3 regions of the Hymenobacter sp. HDW8 genome follow, and region 1 is predicted to be linked to each of the others. Evidence: riboswitches for the same ligand, from Rfam matches in the RefSeq annotation. Region 1 holds a riboswitch; each other region holds the start of a gene.

Evidence for each region. Region 1 has a riboswitch for S-adenosylmethionine ahead of G7064_RS13060 (RimK family alpha-L-glutamate ligase). Riboswitches for the same ligand answer to the same signal wherever they lie in the genome.
Region 2: another riboswitch for S-adenosylmethionine. It lies ahead of G7064_RS09370 (O-acetylhomoserine aminocarboxypropyltransferase/cysteine synthase family protein); the one in region 1 lies ahead of G7064_RS13060 (RimK family alpha-L-glutamate ligase).
Region 3: another riboswitch for S-adenosylmethionine. It lies ahead of G7064_RS19660 (amino acid permease); the one in region 1 lies ahead of G7064_RS13060 (RimK family alpha-L-glutamate ligase).

The regions. Positions count from the first base shown of each region.
Region 1 is NZ_CP049907.1:3,077,292-3,083,963, forward strand. It holds gene G7064_RS13060 (RimK family alpha-L-glutamate ligase) at 1-837, opposite strand, end outside; SAM riboswitch class I at 1,229-1,320, opposite strand; gene G7064_RS13065 (DUF2007 domain-containing protein) at 1,423-1,743, opposite strand; gene G7064_RS13070 (OFA family MFS transporter) at 2,033-3,436, opposite strand; gene G7064_RS13075 (N-acetylmuramoyl-L-alanine amidase) at 3,606-5,114, opposite strand; gene G7064_RS13080 (hypothetical protein) at 5,281-5,949, shown strand; gene G7064_RS13085 (GAF domain-containing protein) at 5,955-6,446, opposite strand.
Region 2 is NZ_CP049907.1:2,238,841-2,245,512, reverse strand. It holds gene G7064_RS09370 (O-acetylhomoserine aminocarboxypropyltransferase/cysteine synthase family protein) at 169-1,554, opposite strand; SAM riboswitch class I at 1,921-2,035, opposite strand; gene G7064_RS09365 (LysM peptidoglycan-binding domain-containing protein) at 2,224-2,517, opposite strand; gene G7064_RS09360 (hypothetical protein) at 2,747-3,160, shown strand; gene G7064_RS09355 (lysylphosphatidylglycerol synthase transmembrane domain-containing protein) at 3,221-4,357, opposite strand; gene dxs (1-deoxy-D-xylulose-5-phosphate synthase) at 4,570-6,510, shown strand.
Region 3 is NZ_CP049907.1:4,612,897-4,619,568, forward strand. It holds gene G7064_RS19635 (glycosyltransferase family 2 protein) at 1-371, shown strand, start outside; gene G7064_RS19640 (hypothetical protein) at 450-1,391, opposite strand; gene G7064_RS19645 (DegT/DnrJ/EryC1/StrS family aminotransferase) at 1,556-2,725, shown strand; gene G7064_RS19650 (Gfo/Idh/MocA family protein) at 2,722-3,765, shown strand; gene G7064_RS19655 (EcsC family protein) at 3,817-4,566, shown strand; SAM riboswitch class I at 4,661-4,771, shown strand; gene G7064_RS19660 (amino acid permease) at 5,121-6,581, shown strand.

The DNA of each region.
Region 1 (6,672 bases):
AGTACGGTCATCGATCAGGTACTCAATACCGCCCACGTCAATTTTAGCGGCAGCTACGATGCGCTCCACGGCCTCAATTATCTCATCGGGCGGCGTTGTAGCTTCTACCTGAATGCCTTTCTTAGGCGCTTCCGTCAGACAGAAGTCGCCGGCTGTGGGCTCGTCCGGAATCTGGCAGATTTCGGCGGGGCAGAGGTTAAAGCTTTCGCCAGTAGTGAACACCTTCATGGCGTACAAAAACTTGCCATCCAGCGTCTCCACGCGGGTAATATGCCCCCCACGCGGCGTCACGTACTCCTGCACCAGCGCCGTCTGGTCGATGCCCAAGTCAATTTGATTGGCGTCCACGGCCGCTTGCAGGCCTTCTGGTGTATCAAAGCGGATGATGCCCGCGCCACTGCCACCAATGTTTACTTTCACTACAATCGGGAAGCGCAGCTGCTTGGCCGCGTCTACGGCCCGCGAGGCGTGATTGATTACAAACGACTTGGGGTAGTTCAGGCCCAACGACTCGAACAGCGAGAGTTGGCGGGCTTTGTTCGTCTCAATAGCCGTAGCCGCCGAGCCGTTGATAATACGCACGCCGAGCCGCTCCAAGTGCGTAGCGAAACCAGCGGTGTGAAAAATACCCTGACCGTGTCCGCGCAGGTAGGCCGAAGAACTCATCCGATTTACCACCAGACTATAGCGGCTTTCCTTTTCGGAGGGGTCAAACAGATGATGAGCGGCGTCAATCTTTTCGTAGGGCAAACCCCGGCGGTCCAGTTCCGCAAACAGCGGCTTAAACCATTCGGGGTGCTCATAATAAATGCCAATAGGCTTCTGTAAATCAGACATGTTAGGTGGTATAGTATGAAAGTGAAAGCACTGGAAATCGGCGCGTTACCAACGGAAGCAAAAGCTGGGGGGCTTTTTTCTGCTTGGACCAAGCCGAATAAGTTGGGGCGCCGTGGGGCCACAGCTGGCACGAGTTGCGTTAGCCAGTTAGGGTGCTCGGGGAGGGCAGCCACCGGGTGAAGCCACGAAAGCAGAAAACACCAACCAGCCGCTGAAAACGCGTCAGGCTAGGTTACGGGCAGGAATGAGAAGAGGGGGGAAATCAACAACAACCTTGTCCTACCGAGCCCATACAACAGCAGGCCAGCGCAGACTGCGCGCGACAAAGCTGTTGCGTAGCAACGAGGGATAGAGAGAAAGCGGAGGTGTTGAAAAGATCCACGGTAACTTGTTTTTATATGGTCAGGACTTGGCACCGTTCCACGGGGAGTGGGGGTTGCCGGCGCTTCACGGAGCCTGTCTCTCTGCGCCTCTGTATAAAAACAATCCTTTGATGGGAAAGAATTGGTAGTGCAAATGTACCAACTGGTTATTTAATATTCCAAATCTGGGGTGTGCACTATTGAAAAGCGAAGTGTTGCGCTGCTACGAAAGCAGCCACGTTCGCAAGCGGGTAAGCAAGCTGCCAGATGAATCGGAGGCCAGTTGAGCCGCGTCTGGCTCATCATCGGGTACGGCTGTCATCAGAGCACTGTGGTCGGTTAGAACCTGCTGCGCGGCCTCCAAATCCTGCTGGCGCACGTGTAGCCGTACTCCGCCCGAAATAGGCCCGTACGGCCGATTCTCGTTGCTTATGAAGCAGGCAATACCAGCCGCTTCCAGCTGGTTCTTGGCCAGGTGCGCTGATATGGAGTTGGCAAACGATTCTAGCAGGACAACTGTGCCGTCGGTTGGCTCGATGAACATAGGGTATGGATTTCAGCTAAAACACGAGAAGCACCCCATTAGGTGCTTCTCGTGGTAAAAAGTATACGCAGGCTTCACTACCGAAGCGGCTTGCTGACTTATTTGAACAAGTCCAAAGCTTTAATAAACGTTTGGGACACCCCCCAGGCGAGCGGCACACCGACATATAGCCATGCTAACGCTGTTTTTAAACCCGAGGATGGTGCATTATGGGCCTCTGGAATGGTGGGATTTATTCTATTTTCCATGTGTAAAGATGTTTATGATTGAGTACTTAGACCAGCGCGCACTAAGCAGCTACTTTCTTAGGAGTAACTTCTTTGTAGTGGTATTTCTCGTTCACAGCCGTCACGAGCATGTTGGCAATCAGGCCAACTACCAGTACGCCGGCCATCACATAAAACACCGTCTGGTATGCCTCCGCACCGGTCAGGCCTTTGTCTTTCTGGCTTTGGTGTAAGTAGTTCACAATCAGAGGCCCCAGGATACCAGCCGTAGACCAAGCCGTGAGCAGGCGCCCATGAATAGCGCCTACTTGCATGGTGCCGAACAAGTCGCGCAAGTAAGCCGGAACGGTAGCAAATCCGCCTCCATACATGCTCAGAATCACGCAGCACACGATGACGAACAACGCCAACGAGTGGTTGGCTGCCAGCGTGGGCACCAAGGCGTAGAGCGCAATGCCTAAGCCAAAGTAAATCATGTAGGTAGGCTTGCGCCCCATCTTATCCGAGGCCGACGACCAAAAAAAGCGCCCCAGCAAATTGAATAAGCTCAGCAGGCCCACAAATCCAGCCGCCGCGGCCGCCGTTACGCCCAGGCCTGTCCCCATAGAGGTATCAGAAAAAGTTTCCTGAATAAGCGGAGAGGCTGTTTCGAGAACGCCAATACCCGCTGTCACATTGGTGAGCAATACCACCCATAAGAGCCAAAACTGTGGGGTTTTGATAGCGGTATCGGCATCCACATTGGCCGTCGTAATAAGGGTTGACTGTTGGGTGTTGGGCACGTAGCCTTCCGGTTTCCAGCCTTCGGCGGGTACCCGAATGGTGAATACCCCAAACATCATGAATATCAGGTAAATAGCACCCATTGTGAGCATGGTAGGCGCAACGCCCATAGGAGCCGAATCTTTGAAATAAGCCATCAGGGCCACGGCCAGCGGCGAGCCAATCATGGCGCCTCCGCCAAAACCCATAATAGCCATACCCGTCGCTACGCCCGGCCTATCTGGGAACCACTTGATAAGCGTGCTCACCGGCGAAATGTACCCGATGCCAAGCCCAATACCGCCCACAAAGCCATAGCCGAAGTACACAAGCCAGATGTTGTGCATGGATACGCCCAGTGCCGAGATAAAAAAGCCCCCCGCAAAGCATAAAGCTGACGCCAGCATTGCTTTGCGCGGTCCAACGCGTTCGAGCCATTTACCAAATACCGCCGCCGACAAACCCAAGAGCACAATGGCAATGGAGAAAATAACAGCCAACTGGCCGGGCGTCCAGTCGGTAGGGGCGGGCGCGTTTACATCACCGCTGATGAGAGCTCCCATAGGCTTTTTGAATACGCTGAACGCGTAAGCCTGACCAATGGCAAGGTGAATGGCCAATGCGGCCGGCGGAATCAGCCAGCGGTTGAAGCCCGGCCCGGCAATGGTACGGCTGCGATCCAGCCATGAGGTAGAGGTTGCCATGCAGTAGAAAAAGAGTGGTGGGAAATAGGTGAACGGGAGAGCGCTAGGATATGCTGAGGCAGCAAAGGCGCCTCTTGCATTGAGAATCAGGAAGGTAGAAGCTTTTGTTTCAGATTATCAACCTGAAAGCTATAAATATTGCTAAATAGCTATAGCTAGTAGCCGTAGCTTACTGCTCGGCGGGTTTCCGACCTAGCCAGCCGCGTAGGCCTGGCTGCCGACTACCCCTTAGAAATCTTCCTAGTCCGCGAACCATCCGCTCGGCCATCTGCTCTTGAAAAGCAGGCGAGGTCAGCAGGCGTTCATCGTCAGGATTCGAGACGAAAGCCGTTTCTACCAGCACATTGGGGTATTCGGTGGGACCATTCAGCCCGAAGTTAAAGCTGCCTACGTTGCCAAACCCGGGCAAGCCCGTCGCCAGCATTTCAGTATACAGCGCAGTTGATAAAGGCCGGAACGCCACGTAGCGATAGTAGGTGCTGGTGCCGCGTACCGTTTTATTGCCGGAGGAGTTGACGTGAATACTGACCAGCAAATCTGGATTAGCTTGGCGCAAACGCAGAATTCGGTCGCCGTTGTCTACGCTTACATCGGCATCGCGCGTCATCAGCACGCGGGCTCCTTTGCGTTCCAGCGCACGCTGCAGGCGCTGGGCAATAGCTAAAGTGAGGTCTTTTTCGCGGGCACCGCCCGCGCCAATGGCCCCTACGTTTGAGCCGCCGTGGCCCGCATCGACGGCTACAACCAAGTCCCTCAAACGCATCTTGGCTGGGGGGCGCTTTACGCGAATGGTCAGCACATTCTTCTGGTAGCCAATGCTGTAGCCCCAGTTTTGCCGGTGGCGCAAGTGCAGTACCAGCCGAAATACATCGGGCTGTATCTGTTCGTAATGCACGTCGCCGAGCGCTTGCAGGCCTGCCCGCTGCGTTATCCAGTTGGTGTTGGAGGTAGCGCCAAATACATCGATGACCAGCCGGCTGGGCTCGGTGAGGAGCTGGGAGCGGTAGGGCAGGCGCTCGGTGAGCGGCACGCGCACATAGTCGTAGAGCGAGTCGCCTTGCACGCTCCAGGATCCGGTGAGGGAGGCAGGTACAAAGCCCCCGGGGGGCAAAAACCGCACATTGTTCTCGGGTATCCAAGCGATTTGGTTTTCGGCCAGCTGCACCCGGTATTGACTGCCTACTTTTCCGTTGATGTGCAGCACCACTAAGGAATCGAGGTAGCCTATTTTGGCCCCGCCTAAGCGGTCTTCGCCCAGGCCATAATTTAGGAAAGCCAATGGGCCCTTCGTAACCGCTAGCTGGGGGGCATTTTGATCCAGAAAACGAACCTTCTGTGGGCTAAAAGCCACCGTGCGTACACTGTCAGGAGTGAGCAGCTCAAAGGTAATGGGCCGATCCAGAAGCGTGTCGCCGGGTTGCACCACGTACGTGCCCTGATAGATGCCTAGCTGGCCATTGGTAAGCGTGGGGGCCAGTTCAGTCATTAATTTGCCCCCCAGAAACGTAGCAGAGGCACCGGATTGTCCTTTCAAGCGCACTTGCAGTCGGTCGCCGGGGTGCAGCCACTGATCGGTGGCGGGTATGGTTTCGGCCGTTTCAATCGGGGGTGTTTGAGCCAGTGCATTCGTGAGTGAGAGCAGCAGGAGTAGGAGCAGCGAAAGTTTGGGTATACCCATGAAGAGTCAGCAGATACTATTTCGTTTATGAAGGTTTGCAACCATTTATCTTCAGTGAAGCATCATAGCGCCGATTGCCGGCCCATCTTCTGAACGAAGTTTGGTAAGAGGCAGCTACGGCTCAGCGATGTCTCAGTTTCTCCTACACTTACTATTGCCTGTATTTATGCTCAAGACGCTATTCATTACCGCCTGCCTGCTCGGCTGCACCCTGGTCGCCAATGCCCAAGACCAGCCAAAGCGCGCCTATGAAGCCGGCATCGAAGTCGTGAACTATACTCCTTCCGGCAACGGCCACCGCTACGACAACTCACCCGCCAACAATCCGGCCCAGTGGGCGTCCGGCGTGTTTTTGCGCTATACACCTACTCGGTTCGGGATGCGATTGGGGGGCAATTTTAGCCGAGGAACCGTAAAGCCTAGTTACGATTATTGCGCCGATTGCTTAGAGGGAAAAGTAACCGACAAAGAACTACAGCTAAAGGTAGGCGCCCAATACGCGCCGCTGGAAAAATTCGATTGGCTGTACGCTTTCACCGACCTCTATTACCGCCGCTACACCTCCACCGGCGACCTTACCGGCGGCATTTGCGGCTGCCTGGATGTCACCCAAACCCGTACTTCCAATGGCGTTGGGCTGAATGTCGGCCTGGGGGCCAAAATCAGCGTGTTTAAAAGCGTTTACCTGAGTCCGGAAGTCTACTACGACGTGCTACGCGCCCGCGACGAAACCAGGCAGCAGGCTAACCTCAACGGTAGTTTAAGCTCTACCTATCACGAAACCACGACCATGCATCGTCCGGCCATGCGGCTACGTGCTACCGTGGCTTTCTAGGGCTGCTAGTTAGCGGCAACTGGGTACAAATATTTGTGCAGTAGAGTTGCGGCCGTTTCCAGCAAGGGCAAATCGGTGGTGCGCTCCTGGCAACGCTGCATATCGTAATGGCAAAGCGTACCAAATGCTGTGCCCTGCGCATCGCGAATAAGCACTCCACAATAAGATATAACGGGCGTATCAATCAGGTCTTTAACGCGGGAATCGGTGGCAGCATCGTTGATTTCCAGAGGAGCTTGTTGCCGCCCTACCAAGGAGCAATAGGTGGCTTCCATCGGCGCATCTTCGCCCTGTTGTACGTTGGGCTCATACCGGTCGTATAATACCTCGTTGCGGAGTTTGTCGCCATCAAAACGAAACACGCCGGTGTAGCGGTGTGGGGTGCGACCGTTCAAATACTTAAGCGCAGCATGTGCCCCTTGTTGGTGCAATACGGTAGAGAACTCATCAATTTCGCGTAGCATGGACGAGTCCGGCGTTGGCGGAAAGGTAGACATATGCAGGAAGGGGACGGTTGTAGAAAGAAGGGCGTAAGACAGTTCCCCGGAACGCGTTAATCACTGGAGGAAGCTGCAATGTATTGAAGATTGATGTACGTACGCTGGTTTACGCCATCAGTTTTTAGTTAGGGACAGATCACTTAAAAAAGTAGCGACGCATAAAAGCCCCCCAGATGCTCTGAGAAACGTTCTATGCGTCGTTGCTAGCGGGTACGCAGGCTTT
Region 2 (6,672 bases), 840 kb from region 1:
ATCGAGTGAGGCTGCCCCAATAAGTAGGCTGATTCGGGAGCTATTGAAGGATGGGCAAGGCGGTATCTTTCTTCCATTTCTGCCTTGTCACCCCGCCAAACCGTAGGACTTGTAAATGGAGCATTAGCCGCTGCAACGGCCTTACTCAGTGCCTTCTGCTTGCAGCAGCTAGACTTCCAGTACTACGGGATGCTCGATGGCTGGCTCCGGGATTGCCTCACCTTCAGTTTGCTGACCCTGGGGGGCTTTTTCCGCTACCGCGTCGAAGGCGTTTTGCAAGTCAGCTTTGATGTCTTCGATATGCTCCAGTCCAAGCGAAATGCGCAGTAAGGTGGGCGTCACGCCGGCTGCTACTTGCTCCTGATCAGAAAGCTGCTGGTGAGTAGTAGCGGCAGGCTGAATAATCAACGTTTTCGCATCGCCCACATTAGCTAAATGGCTCACCAGCTTTAGGTTGTCGATGAAGTGCGTGGCCGTATCCTTGGTGCCTTTGATGCTGAAAGTCAGAACGCCACCCGCGCCGCGCTTCAGATATTTCTGGGCTAGAGCGTTATAGCGGCTGCTTTTCAAACCCGGATAGTTCACGGCTTCTACCTGCGGATGCTGCTCTAGCCATTCGGCCAGCTTTTGCGCATTTTCCACCGTCCGATCTACGCGCAACGACAGGGTTTCAAGGCCTTGTAGTAGCAGGAAAGAGTTGAAAGGACTGATGGCCGGACCAAAATCGCGCAGGCCTTCTACCCGCGCCCGAATGATAAAGGCGATGTTGCCAAATGGGCCGCCTTTGCCGAATACATCATTGAAAACTAGGCCGTGATAGCCTTCCGAGGGCTCCGTAAACTGCGGAAACTTGCCATTACCGAAGTCATACTTACCGCCGTCGATAATCACGCCGCCTATGCTGGTGCCGTGGCCGCCAATCCATTTCGTGGCCGATTCTACCACGATGTGCGCGCCGTGCTCCAGGGGGCGAAACAGGTAGCCGCCTGCGCCAAAAGTGTTATCTACAATAAGCGGCAGATCGTGTTTGTCAGCAATGGCCGCAATACGCTCAAAATCGGGAATACTGAAGCTGGGATTGCCAATCGTTTCGAGATACAGCGCCTTGGTCTTGTCGTCAATCAGGGCCTCGAAGCTTTCAGGCGTGTCGCCATCAGCAAAGCGGGCTTCGATACCTAAGCGCTTGAAAGCGACCTTAAATTGGTTATAAGTGCCACCGTACAGGTGCTGGGTACTTACAAAGTTGTCACCGGTCTGCAAAATGTTGTTCAGAGCCAGAAACTGGGCTGCTTGCCCCGAGCTGGTTGCTAAGGCGGCCACACCACCTTCTAGCGCCGCTACGCGTTGCTCAAACACATCGGTGGTAGGGTTCATAAGGCGCGTATAAATATTGCCGAACTCCTTGAGGGCAAACAAATTGGCACCATGCTCCGCGTTTTTAAACACGTAAGAAGTAGTCTGGTGGATAGGAACGGCGCGCGAACCAGTAGTAGGGTCAGGTTGCTGACCAGCGTGCAATTGCAGGGTTTCGAAGTGCAGGTTTTGTGTGGACATCTTAGTGCTGATTAGAGTTAGATTAAATTAGGAAGAGATGACAGAGCGCAGATAATCAGGCATATGGGCCCGCAGGAAGGCGGAGCGCTGAACGTGATCCACAGCCGAAGCTGGACTAAGACCTGACGGGGTAGGTAGAATACCCACGGCGCGACACGGTCTTTAGGAATGATGGAAAGGGGAGGGGCGCTAAACCGGAAACTGGATTAGCAGCAGCACGCGCAACAACAGCACATTCGCGTAGCCTCACAACTGCCAATGGCAGGAGCCAAAACGCGGAAACCCGCCAGCCAACCAATGCGCAACGATGCGACCGGGGCAGACGGGTGAAGCAAAATGGAAAAAGCAGTGTTTTTCATGGCACTCAGCTTATATCTCCCGCGGGCAACATAGCCGAACGGGCAGGAATTGGCACCTTTCAAAACAATGAAGGTTGCCAGCGGGTCAGGGAGCCTGTTCTCTCGCCGCTTCTGTATAAAATCTGAAAAACTGTCTCGTCGATAACGAGAAGTACCGGACTGGTAACTGCAAATGTACAGTTCGAAATGAGAACGCCAAATGCACAGCAATATTTTTTACTCCGTGCTAACTCGCTGGCTAACAAATAAAAAAGCCCCCAGCAAGTTGCTGGGGGGCTTTTTTATTTGTTAGCTTTAGCTCAGGGTGTGCTTACGCTTGGGGTAAGGTCAACACCTGACCTACTTCGATATGATCGGGGTTTGAACCGATGGTTGACTTGTTAGCGTCATAAATCTGATGCCACTTAGCGGCATCACCGTAGTGCTTCTTCGCAATTTTAGAAAGCGAATCGCCGCTAACTACTGTGTATTGCGTGCCTTGGGCAGCAGTAGGAGCAGCGGGCTGGTTGGCGTTGCCAAAGAAGTCTGTATTAGCCTTCTGGTTGGGATTGGCAGCCGGCTGAGCAGGCTTTTCGTCGCCTTTATTGGTTAAGAAATCGAACATTCCCATAGTCGTGGTTGATTAAGGAGAAAGGAAGGCGCATGTGCTTGATAGCTATGCTGTCACGTCGTCTTACGCCCCTAGTGCAAATAAGTTGCAGCCGTCAAAAAAGCTCCACAGTAGTTAACTCTTTCCGGTGCGACGCGTAAGAAGCGCAACATTGCTTTGCTGGAATATAGTACCAGCTGAAGTTGCTCCTTTCCATTTTTAGTTAACCCTAAGATCACTCCCTATGAAAACCATTGCACTTCCTTTCCGCTACCTAGCTAGCCTCATCATGCTGCTGTCGCTGTTCACGGCTGCTTGTAGCCAGAAAGACAAAGTTGGCGAAACCAATATGCTATATGGCACGGAAAGCAAAGTCTGGAAAACGGACAAAGAAACCACTGCCAGCGGCGACAAGGTGGCCCAAACTGATGCTGATAAGGATACCGAACTGCGTTTCTACGCCAACGGTAACTTTAACATGACGTCGCCCCAGCAATCGTTGCAAGGTAAGTACACCTTCGACCAGCCTGGCAAAAAAATCACCCTTACCCCCGACGGTGGCACCACATCCATGACTTTCGACGTGGTGAACTTGACGGATGATAAAATCACGTTGCGCGGCGTAAACGGCGAGCAAATGATGCTTGAGTCTGAATAATTGAATTCGCTTTATTACAAAAAAGCCCCCCAGCAATACACTGGGGGGCTTTTTTGTGCTCTATGAGTTCATGATTTCCTGCACCCGGTTTCGGCCGAAGACCCGGGCTATCCAGCGGGGCAGGAAAATGGCCCCCAGCACCAGATAGAGATAATAGGTAACAATACGATACAGCAGGACCACAAAATTGGTCATCGTAGGTGTGCCGATAAACTTGCCGAAAAAAGTAGGGAAAGCACCTTCCGCAATACCTGCTCCGCCCGGTGTAATGGCTACCAGCAGCACAACCTTATAGATGAGGTTGCGGCTGAAAATCAGCCCAAATTCTCCCCAGCTTAAGTCAACAAAGGCGGCAATAATACAGCCGATTACCAAGTAGCGAGCCGTCCAAACGAAGGCAGTGGAAAGGGCCGCTTCTACCCAGTACCGAATGGCGTTGCCGCGGAGCTGCGCTGAGGCCCATACCATCTCGTTGCCATGTTGATACGCTTTGGCCCGCCAACGCCGCAAGCCCTTCAGGGAGAACAAACGTATCAATAACCGCTTCACTGACTGCGGATTAATGAAAAGTGCATACAGCATGACCGCCGAGTACAGCGTAACCAGCAGATAGCTAATTACAAAGGCTATTTGCAGCGTAGTTACAAAGCCTCCTTGAAGCGCCTCGTGTGGGTACAAAGCATTGCCTGCCAGCCACACTACCAGCGGCACCGTTACAACATAATACACGTTGTCGAGCAGCGCCGTAACCATTACGTATGCAAGCGATTTGCCCAGCGAAATACCTTCTTTGTTCAGCAGAAACGGCGCTACGGAAGTGCCTCCTACGGCAGAGGGGAGCACGCAAGAGGCAAATTCCCAGATCATAATCACATCTAGGCTCTGGCGCCAACTTAGTACCTTCTCCGAGATATGCCGAATGCGGTAAATGTAGCCCCAGTCGCGGGCCACCAGTACGGCTACCATCACCAAGAGCCAGTGTAGCTTGGCATTCGCTAAGGGCGCCAAATCGCCAGGCTGGTAACTGCGCCAGAACATGAAGCCCACGACGCTCAAGCCAATAAGGACCGGCAGAACGATGCGAGAAGGCTTTAGCTTATCAAGAAGTTGCTTTTCCTGACTGTCCTGGGTGAGCGGCATGGGCAAGAGACGGGTGGAGGGGTAAAAGTAGGCAATAATGAGAGTGACCCCTACCAAATACGAGTTAAGTATTGCCTCGAACGATGGGAACTCGTCTGTGTCGAAATAGGTGGAAGCCAGGGGACCTACTTGCAACCTATATCAACAACCGACCCTAACGAAAAGTCGTACCTTTGTTTGGTAACTTCGGCAGGAAACTTGGACGGTTCCAACCTTTTATATTGCTAGTAGGTTATTGCACTATATTTTACTTTTTGCCCCTCTAAAAAATGATTGTTGAACCCGGTGAACTGCTGGCGGCCATTGACTCGCCTGATGACCTCAAGAAGCTCAGCGAGGACCAACTAGTCCAAGTAAGCCAGGAACTGCGCCAGTTCATTATTGACTCGGTTTCGATATATGGGGGGCATTTCGGTGCCTCATTGGGCGTTGTTGAGTTAACAGTAGCTCTACATTATGTCTTTAATACCCCCTACGACCAACTAGTGTGGGATGTAGGGCACCAGGCATACGGCCACAAAATTTTGACTGGCCGGCGGAATCAGTTTCCCACCAATCGTCGCTATGGCGGCATGTCAGGTTTCCCTAAGCGGAAGGAAAGTGAATATGATGCTTTTGGCGTAGGCCATAGTAGCACCAGCATCGGGGCTGCTTTGGGCATGGCAGTAGCTTCTGAATACAAGAATGAGAAGGACCGTCAGCACATTGCTGTCATCGGCGACGGTGCTATGACGGCCGGTATGGCGTTTGAAGCGCTTAATCATGCCGGTGTAGCTAAGTCCAATCTGCTGGTTATCCTTAATGATAACTGCATGAGCATCGACCCTAATGTGGGCGCGCTCAAGGAATATCTTACCGATATCACCACTTCCCGTACGTATAACAAAGTGCGAGACGAACTTTGGAACGTGCTTGGTAAGCTCAGCAAGTTTGGTCCCAATCCTCAACAAATTGCCCGCAAAGTAGAGCAGGCTATGAAGGCAACGCTGCTTAAGCAAAGTAATTTGTTTGAGGCGCTCAACTTCCGCTACTTTGGCCCCGTCGATGGTCATGATGTGCAGCATTTGACCACTATTCTGCGCGACCTAAAAAGCATTCCAGGTCCCAAAATTCTGCATTGTGTAACGGTTAAAGGTAAAGGTTACGCACTAGCTGAAAAAGATCAAACGCTGTGGCATGCTCCCGGCCTGTTCGATAAAATCACGGGTGAAATTCATAAGAAAACCTACGATACCCCTCAGCCGCCCAAATACCAGGATGTATTCGGCCACACTATCGTAGAGTTGGCTGAGCAGAATGATAAAGTGATGGGCGTAACGCCCGCCATGCCCTCTGGCTGCTCTCTGAATATTATGATGAAGGCCATGCCTGACCGTGCCTTCGACGTAGGTATAGCTGAACAGCACGCCGTTACATTCTCTGCGGGCCTCGCCACGCAGGGGTTGGTACCCTTCTGTAATATCTACTCGTCTTTCATGCAACGGGCCTACGATCAGGTAGTACACGACGTGGCTTTGCAGAATTTAAACGTGGTGTTTTGCCTCGACCGCGCTGGCTTTGCTGGTGCTGATGGCCCTACGCACCACGGGTGCTACGATATTGCTTATATGCGTTGCGTTCCTAACATGGTAGTTTCAGCACCCATGAACGAGCAGGAGCTGCGGAACCTGATGTATACCGCCCAGCAACCTGATATGGGGCCCTTTAGCATTCGCTACCCTAGGGGTGAGGGTGTGATGCCTAATTGGCGTACACCATTCAAGAAGATCACCGTTGGGACAGGTCGTGTAGTGCGCGAAGGACAGGGAGTTGCTATCCTCAGCTTCGGCCACATCGGCAACTACGCAGTGAAAGCCACTACCGCTCTGGCCGCTGAGGGCATCTCCGCTGGCCACTATGATATGCGCTTTGCTAAACCATTAGACGAGGAAATGCTTGCCGACATATTCAGCCGCTACAAAGCTATTGTGACAGTAGAGGATGGCTGTCTGCAAGGTGGCTTCGGGGCTGCTGTACTAGAATTTATGGCTGATCATGGTCACAGTGTTCCCGTTAAGCGCCTTGGTATTCCTGACCGCGTGGTAGAACATGGGTCGCAGGATGAGTTGTATAAAGAGTGCGGATTCGACGCGATGGGTATCGCTGATACTGTGCGGGAATTAACTAGTAAAGTAATAGCTAAAGCTTCTGTTGAACGATTAGCTATTTAGTATTTAGCAACAGGCATATTTTCAAGCAAAAGCAAGGAGGTCAGAACTCGATTCGAGTTCTGACCTCCTTGCTTTTGCTTTTCCCTTTATCCAAGGTTACATAAAAAATGGTATAACTACCATACTATGAATTGATTGAACTTAAAAAGCGGCCTATAAAAA
Region 3 (6,672 bases), 1.5 Mb from region 1:
AAGCCATTACGCGCTATGGGCATGAGGATACCAAATTCGGGTGGCGCTTACAGGCGGCGGGCATTGCGGTGCAGCATCTAGATAATCCTGTGTTGCATGATGGGTTGGAAACGAATGAGGTTTTCCTGCGGAATTCGCGTCAAGCTGTGCAGAACCTAGTCCACTTGCACCAAACGGAAGCATTAGGCGCGGATACCAAGCTGCTGCGTACGACTCTGCAGCTACGGCGCCTTGGCATAGGCGCCGCTGCGCGTATCCTGTTGAGTATAGTAGAGCCGTTGTTGTGGCGGCAGGTGCTGGGCCCTGCTCCGCGGTTACGTAACCTAGATAGCTTGAAGCTACTTTGGGCGCTGCGGGCAATGAAACAGTAGGCATTTTAAACCAGCACAAAAAAGCCCCCTAGAATATTTCTGGGGGCTTTTTATTAACTGAAGACCTATAAAGTCAACTTAGTCGTTGTCGGTATTTTTGACCTCCGACTTCACTTCTTTGTAGGCGCCTTTCACGGCACTGCCTACTTTCTTGCCGACTTTAGCCGCGCCTTTACCAACATCTTTGCCGGTCTCTTTCACATCAGACGCGGTGTTGCTGACGGCTTGACCTACTTTGCTGCGCTCATCGGCGGTTTCTTCTTTCACTTCTTTAGCCTCGCCACTAACGGCATCAGCGCCTTGGGATACTCGGGCTTCGGTTTTGTCGTACGACTTGAAGGCCGCATACTTCAGCTTTTCCTTCTGAATAGCTGCTAAGTCATTGGCGCTGATATCACCTTTTACGGCATCATAGGCTTCATCCAGAGCACGCCACTCGGCGTTGATGTTGCGCCAATCGTCGATGTCGTAGCGGTCCTCGTTCTGCTTGATCATCTGCGTGAAGTTCTCATACGTCTGACGGGCGTTGGCGGCAGTGAGCTGAGCAGCCGGACTGGTAGGCTTGTAGTATTTGCCCATCTTCATGGTGCCGGCGCCACTGGCCACACCTGTCGTTGCATCGGTGCCGCCAGTAGTAGTGCCGGCCGTATTGGCTTTGTTGCGCCACGCTTGGTCGCGCTGATCGTAGGCGGTAGTGTAGCGGGTCCGGAGCTGCTCAATTTCCTGACGCCGGGTCTCGTCGTACTGGTCGGCGTATTGATCTACGGCCGCAACTTTAGCATCGTAATCGGCCTTCATCTGCGTGGTTTCACGCTCATAATCGGCCTCCGCTTGGTTGCTTGCCGCTTGAGCTTTTGCTTCCGATTCGGAGACAAAGTTCTTGAAGTCGTTATATGCCTGGTCGCTTTCCTGGGAAACCTCCGCACGGTCCTGACGCGAACAGCTAGCTTGCGTGAAGGTGATACCACCAGCCATCAGCAAGAGGGCCAGGGTATGCATGGTTATTCGTTTCTTAAACATGGCAGTAGGGAGTTAGTGCTGATGTGGAATGATCAGTGTGGAAGTCTGACCTTGCTTGGCTAAACGCAAGCATCAGGGCAGGGGTTGCGTGCCGCCATGGGCTGCTGGTTTGGGCGTTGCCGCTATATTTGATGCCTAGCACCCACTCTTCATTCGTCTCCCCATTGCCCACTGACCTTGTACCGTCCGCCCCCATTCGCATGTTGGATCTGGCGGCTCAGCACGCCCCCCTTCAGCCCGCCCTCGACGAGGCGCTGAGTACAGTGCTTCGGGAAGCAGAGTTCATCAATGGGCCGGCCGTAGCAGCTTTTGCGCAGGAGCTAAGCGCTACCCTTGGTGGCCCCCACGTAATACCCTGCGCCAATGGTACCGACGCGCTCCAACTGGCGCTGATGAGTCTGGATTTGCCCCCCGGCGCTGAAATTATTCTGCCCGCCTTTACCTACGTAGCTACCGCTGAAGCTGCTGCTGTGCTAGGCTTGCGTCCGGTTTTTGTCGATGTAATGCCGACTACTTTCTGCCTCGATCCAGCAGCGGTGGAGGCCGCCGTTACACCGCGTACGGGTGCAATATTAGCAGTGCATTTGTTTGGGCAATGCGCTGATTTAGAGGCGTTGAAACAGATTACAACCAGACAGGCCATTCCGCTGATTGAAGATAATGCCCAAGCTGTTGGCGCTACTTATCGGTTTGCCGACGGCCAGCAAGCTTACGCTGGTACAGTAGGCGAGGTGGGAACGACATCCTTCTTTCCGGCGAAAAACCTCGGTGCCTTTGGCGATGGTGGTGCTCTTTTTACCCGGGATGCTAACCGCGCCGCTTACTTGCGTCAGCTTGCCAACCACGGCCAAACCCGCAAGTACCATCACCAGCACATCGGCCTTAACTCTCGCCTCGACACCGTGCAAGCTGCGTTGCTGCGCGTGAAGCTGCCACACCTGCCCGCCTGGACCGCTATCCGCCAGCGCATCGCCGATTATTACGATGCCGCGCTGGAGGGCATTTCGGGTCTCCGTGTTCCACACCGCGACGCTAACAGCAGTCATGTGTTTCATCAGTACACCTTAACGCTGGAAAAAGCCCCCCAGCGCGACCAACTTCAGGAATACCTGGGGCAGCGTGGCGTGCCGAGCATGGTCTATTATCCGGTGCCTGTGCACATGCAGCCTGCCTATGCCTACCTTGGCTACCCTGCTGGGCAATTCCCGGTAGCTGAGCAGCTGTGCCGTACGGTGCTGTCGCTACCCATTCATCCGATGCTTACTGAGGCGCAACAAGACTATATCATTACGACTATCCGGGCGTTTTTTGCTTTAACCCGCTCTGCTGCATGAGTATACCGTTACACTCCGGAGCCGAGCAGCCCGAGGTAAGCTTTGCTATTTGTGGTGTGGGCCACATTGGTCGTCGCCACGCGGCGCTGGTGCAGCGTCAGCCGGGCGCAAAGCTTGCAGCCTTAGTTGATATCCGGGCTGAGCTGGAGTTGGAGCTGTCCGCCGAATTTGTGGGGGTTCCTTTCTTCACGTCTCTCGAAGAATATCTCACCCATGGTTCCGCCGCCGATGTGCTCACCGTGGCCACGCCTAATCATCTGCACGCGTCTCAGGCAATTGCCGGCTTACGCCACGGGCTACATGTGTTGGTAGAAAAGCCGCTGGCCCTGCGCACCGCTGACGCGGAACAAGTTGTGGCTACGGCCTCGCAGGCGGGCCGGTTGGTATTTGGAGTAATGCAGAATCGCTACTCGCCGCCGGCCGTTTGGCTGAAGCAAGTGATTGAGGAAAAACGACTGGGGGGCATTTTTATGGTCCAGATAAACTGTTTCTGGAACCGCGACGCCCGCTACTACCGCCCCGGCAGTTGGCACGGCACCCGCGCCCAAGACGGTGGCACGCTATTCACTCAGTTCAGCCACTTCATCGATCTGCTCTACTGGGTTTTCGGCGACGTAACTAATCTGCAAGCCCGTTTCCACGACTTCAACCACCAGCACCTCACCGAGTTTGAGGACAGCGGCCTCGTGACTTTTGACCTCGTGCGCGGCGGTACTGGCACTCTGCATTACAGCACCGCCGTCTGGGACCGCAACCTCGAAAGCAGCCTCACCGTCATCGGCGAGCACGGCAGTCTGCGCATCGGTGGGCAATACATGGATAAAGTGGAGCACTGCCACATCCGCGACTACGAATGCCCGCCGCTTCTGCCGACCAACCCCGCCAATCACTACGGCTTCTACCAAGGCAGCGCCGCCAATCATGTGCAGGCGATAGAAGAGGTGGTTGAGGCAGTTAGAAGCGGTGGTTTATGTGAAACGAATGCTCGGGAAGGAGTGAAAGTGGTGGAGATTATTGAGCGGATTTATGGCTTAAAGTAACGTGGAGAAGCGTAGGTAAAAACTACTTATCAGTTTTACGTAACTACTTACATGAACTCCCCCGACCAACAAGCCCTCACTGAACTCCGCGCCTGGCAACAGCGCATGCAGAAGTCGCCGACGCTGCTGAACCGCTTCACGCGCCGGGTACAGATTCGGTTGAATGCGTTGCTGCCCGAGCGGGTGCATGAGGCCATTACCACGGCTATTCGGCAAATGGTGCGCGGGGTGTTGTTTGGGTCGATGCACACTACGCGCCAGCCGCTGCTGGAAGCGCCGTGGGCGGAACGGGAAACGGCGGTGCGAACCCGCATTCGTTACTACCGCAACACCGCGTCGGCCGAAGGCGCCGTGACGGGGGCGGGGGGCTTTTTGCTGGGTCTGGCCGATTTTCCGCTGCTGCTGGGCCTCAAGCTTAAACTGCTCTTCGACGTAGCCGCCCTCTACGGCCACGACGTGCGTGATTATACCGAGCGGCTGTATCTACTGCACATCTTCCAGTTAGCCTTTTCCAGTCAGCACACCCGCAATGAGGTGTATCGTCGCATTGCTAATTGGGACACGTACCGCCACACGCTGCCCACCGATGTAAATGAGTTCGATTGGCGCACCTTTCAGCAAGAGTACCGCGACTACATCGACTTGGCGAAGTTGGCCCAACTGGTGCCCGTGATTGGAGCAGCGGTGGGAGCGGTGGCCAACTACCGCCTCATCGAGCAGCTCGGCGAAACAGCTGTGAACTGCTACCGCATGCGCCATCTTGAGCCGAAGGGTACTATTTTGCCCCCCAGCGCCGGTTAAGCCACACGGTAAATGAGAAAGAATAGCCCCATTTGCAAGTACGCATGCCGGCAGTCTACCTTTGCGACCCCAATTCTTTCTGATCAAAGGATTGTTTTTATACCGAGGCGTGGAGAGAAAGGCTCAATGAAACGCCGGCAACCCCCAGCACAACTGGAACGGTGCCAACCGAGGTCAGCGCAAGTATCGACTGGCTATATAAAAACAAATTGCCGTGAACATTCAGCTGCAACCTGCTCTATTTTCCTTCGCCACCCTGCCGCTCCACATGCTGAGTTGGGCTGCTTGTTTGGGTATGGGTTGTTGCTGTTGTTGAGCGTTCGAACATTCTCTCATTTTCCTGGCTTTGCCAATCTGCAGCTGTAAATAGCCGCTGGGGGGCATTTCTGCTCTGATTCAGCCTTTGCTTTGGCTGTGGATCAGGTAGTTGCCCAATTTGCCGAAGCGGTAGCAACGGCGTCAGCTTTGTGGTCTGTCTGCTCTATAGGCGGATATTCTTTCTCTTATCTCCATTCTTTTTATCCACCACGAGGCGCGGCTTCGTGCTACATTTTATGCTCAAAAAATCACTGGAATTACTGCGACAAGAGGCGGCCGAAACCGGCACCCACACCCTCAAGCGCAGTCTGAGTGCCTTCAACCTTGTTGCCATTGGGGTAGGGGTTATTATTGGAGCGGGACTCTTTTCCCTTACTGGCATTGCGGCCGCCAATCATACCGGACCAGCCGTTACGCTCTCATTTTTGGTAGCAGCCGTTGGCTGTGCCTTTTCGGCCCTGTGCTACGCGGAGTTTGCGTCCATGGTACCCGTCGCTGGCTCGGCCTATACGTATTCCTACGCTACGCTGGGTGAGTTGTTTGCCTGGATTATTGGCTGGGATTTGGTGCTCGAATATTCCGTGGGCGCCGCCGCCGTTGCCATCAGCTGGTCGCAGTACCTGACGCGGTTTTTAGCCAAATACGACCTGCATATTCCCGCTCAGCTGGTTATGTCGCCCTTCGAGACGTCTACTTTGGCCGATGGCTCGGTGGTGCACGGGTTCGTCAATCTGCCCGCTATTCTGATCGTGCTGGCCATCACAGCCATCGTGATTCGGGGTACGCAGGGCTCGGCCTGGGTTAACGCAACTATTGTGGCCCTGAAGGTATCGGTAGTGCTGGTGTTTATTGCGTTGGGTTGGCAGTACATCGATCCGGCCAACTATCAGCCCTATATCCCGGCCAATACGGGCACGTTTGGCGAGTTTGGCTTGAGCGGCATTCTGCGCGGAGCCGGCGTTATCTTCTTCGTCTTCATCGGTTTTGATATTGTGGCCACAATGGCGCAGGAAGCCAAAAAACCCCAGCGTGATATGCCTATCGGCATCATCGGCTCGCTGGTCGTGTGTACTATTCTGTTCGTGCTGTTTGGGCACGTAATGACGGGCCTGGCCAACTACACGGAGTTCAAAAATAGCGCCGCGCCGGTAGCCATCGCCATCGAGAAAACGCCGTATGCTTGGTTGAGTCAGGCCATTATTATCGCTATTCTGATTGGCTACACCTCCGTCATTCTGGTGGATTTGCTGGGGCAGTCGCGGGTGTTTTTCTCCATGTCGCGCGACGGCCTGTTGCCCAAGATCTTCTCTGAAATTCACCCTCGCTTCCAGACGCCTTACAAATCAAACATCTTGTTGGCCGGCCTAATCAGCGCTTTTGCAGGCTTGGTGCCCATTCAGGTAGTAGGCGAAATGACCAGTATCGGTACGCTGCTGGCCTTCGTGATGGTATGCCTCGGCGTACTTATTATGCGCAAGCAGCAGCCCGATGCGCCCCGCGCTTTCCGTACGCCGTGGGTGCCGCTAGTGCCCATTATGGGCATCCTGACCTGCTTACTAATGATGTTTTCGCTCCCCTGGGATACCTGGTTGCGCCTCATTGTGTGGCTTGCGGCCGGATTAGTGATTTATTACCTCTATGGTAAAAAGCACAGCAAACTGCGACTAGCACAGGAACAAGCCCAAGTGAAGGCTTAACGAATTACACTCCCCAAAAAAGCCCCCCGCATCATCATAGCGGGGGGCTTTTTTATGCCTTATGAACGGATGCCTTCCGACAGCAATACCG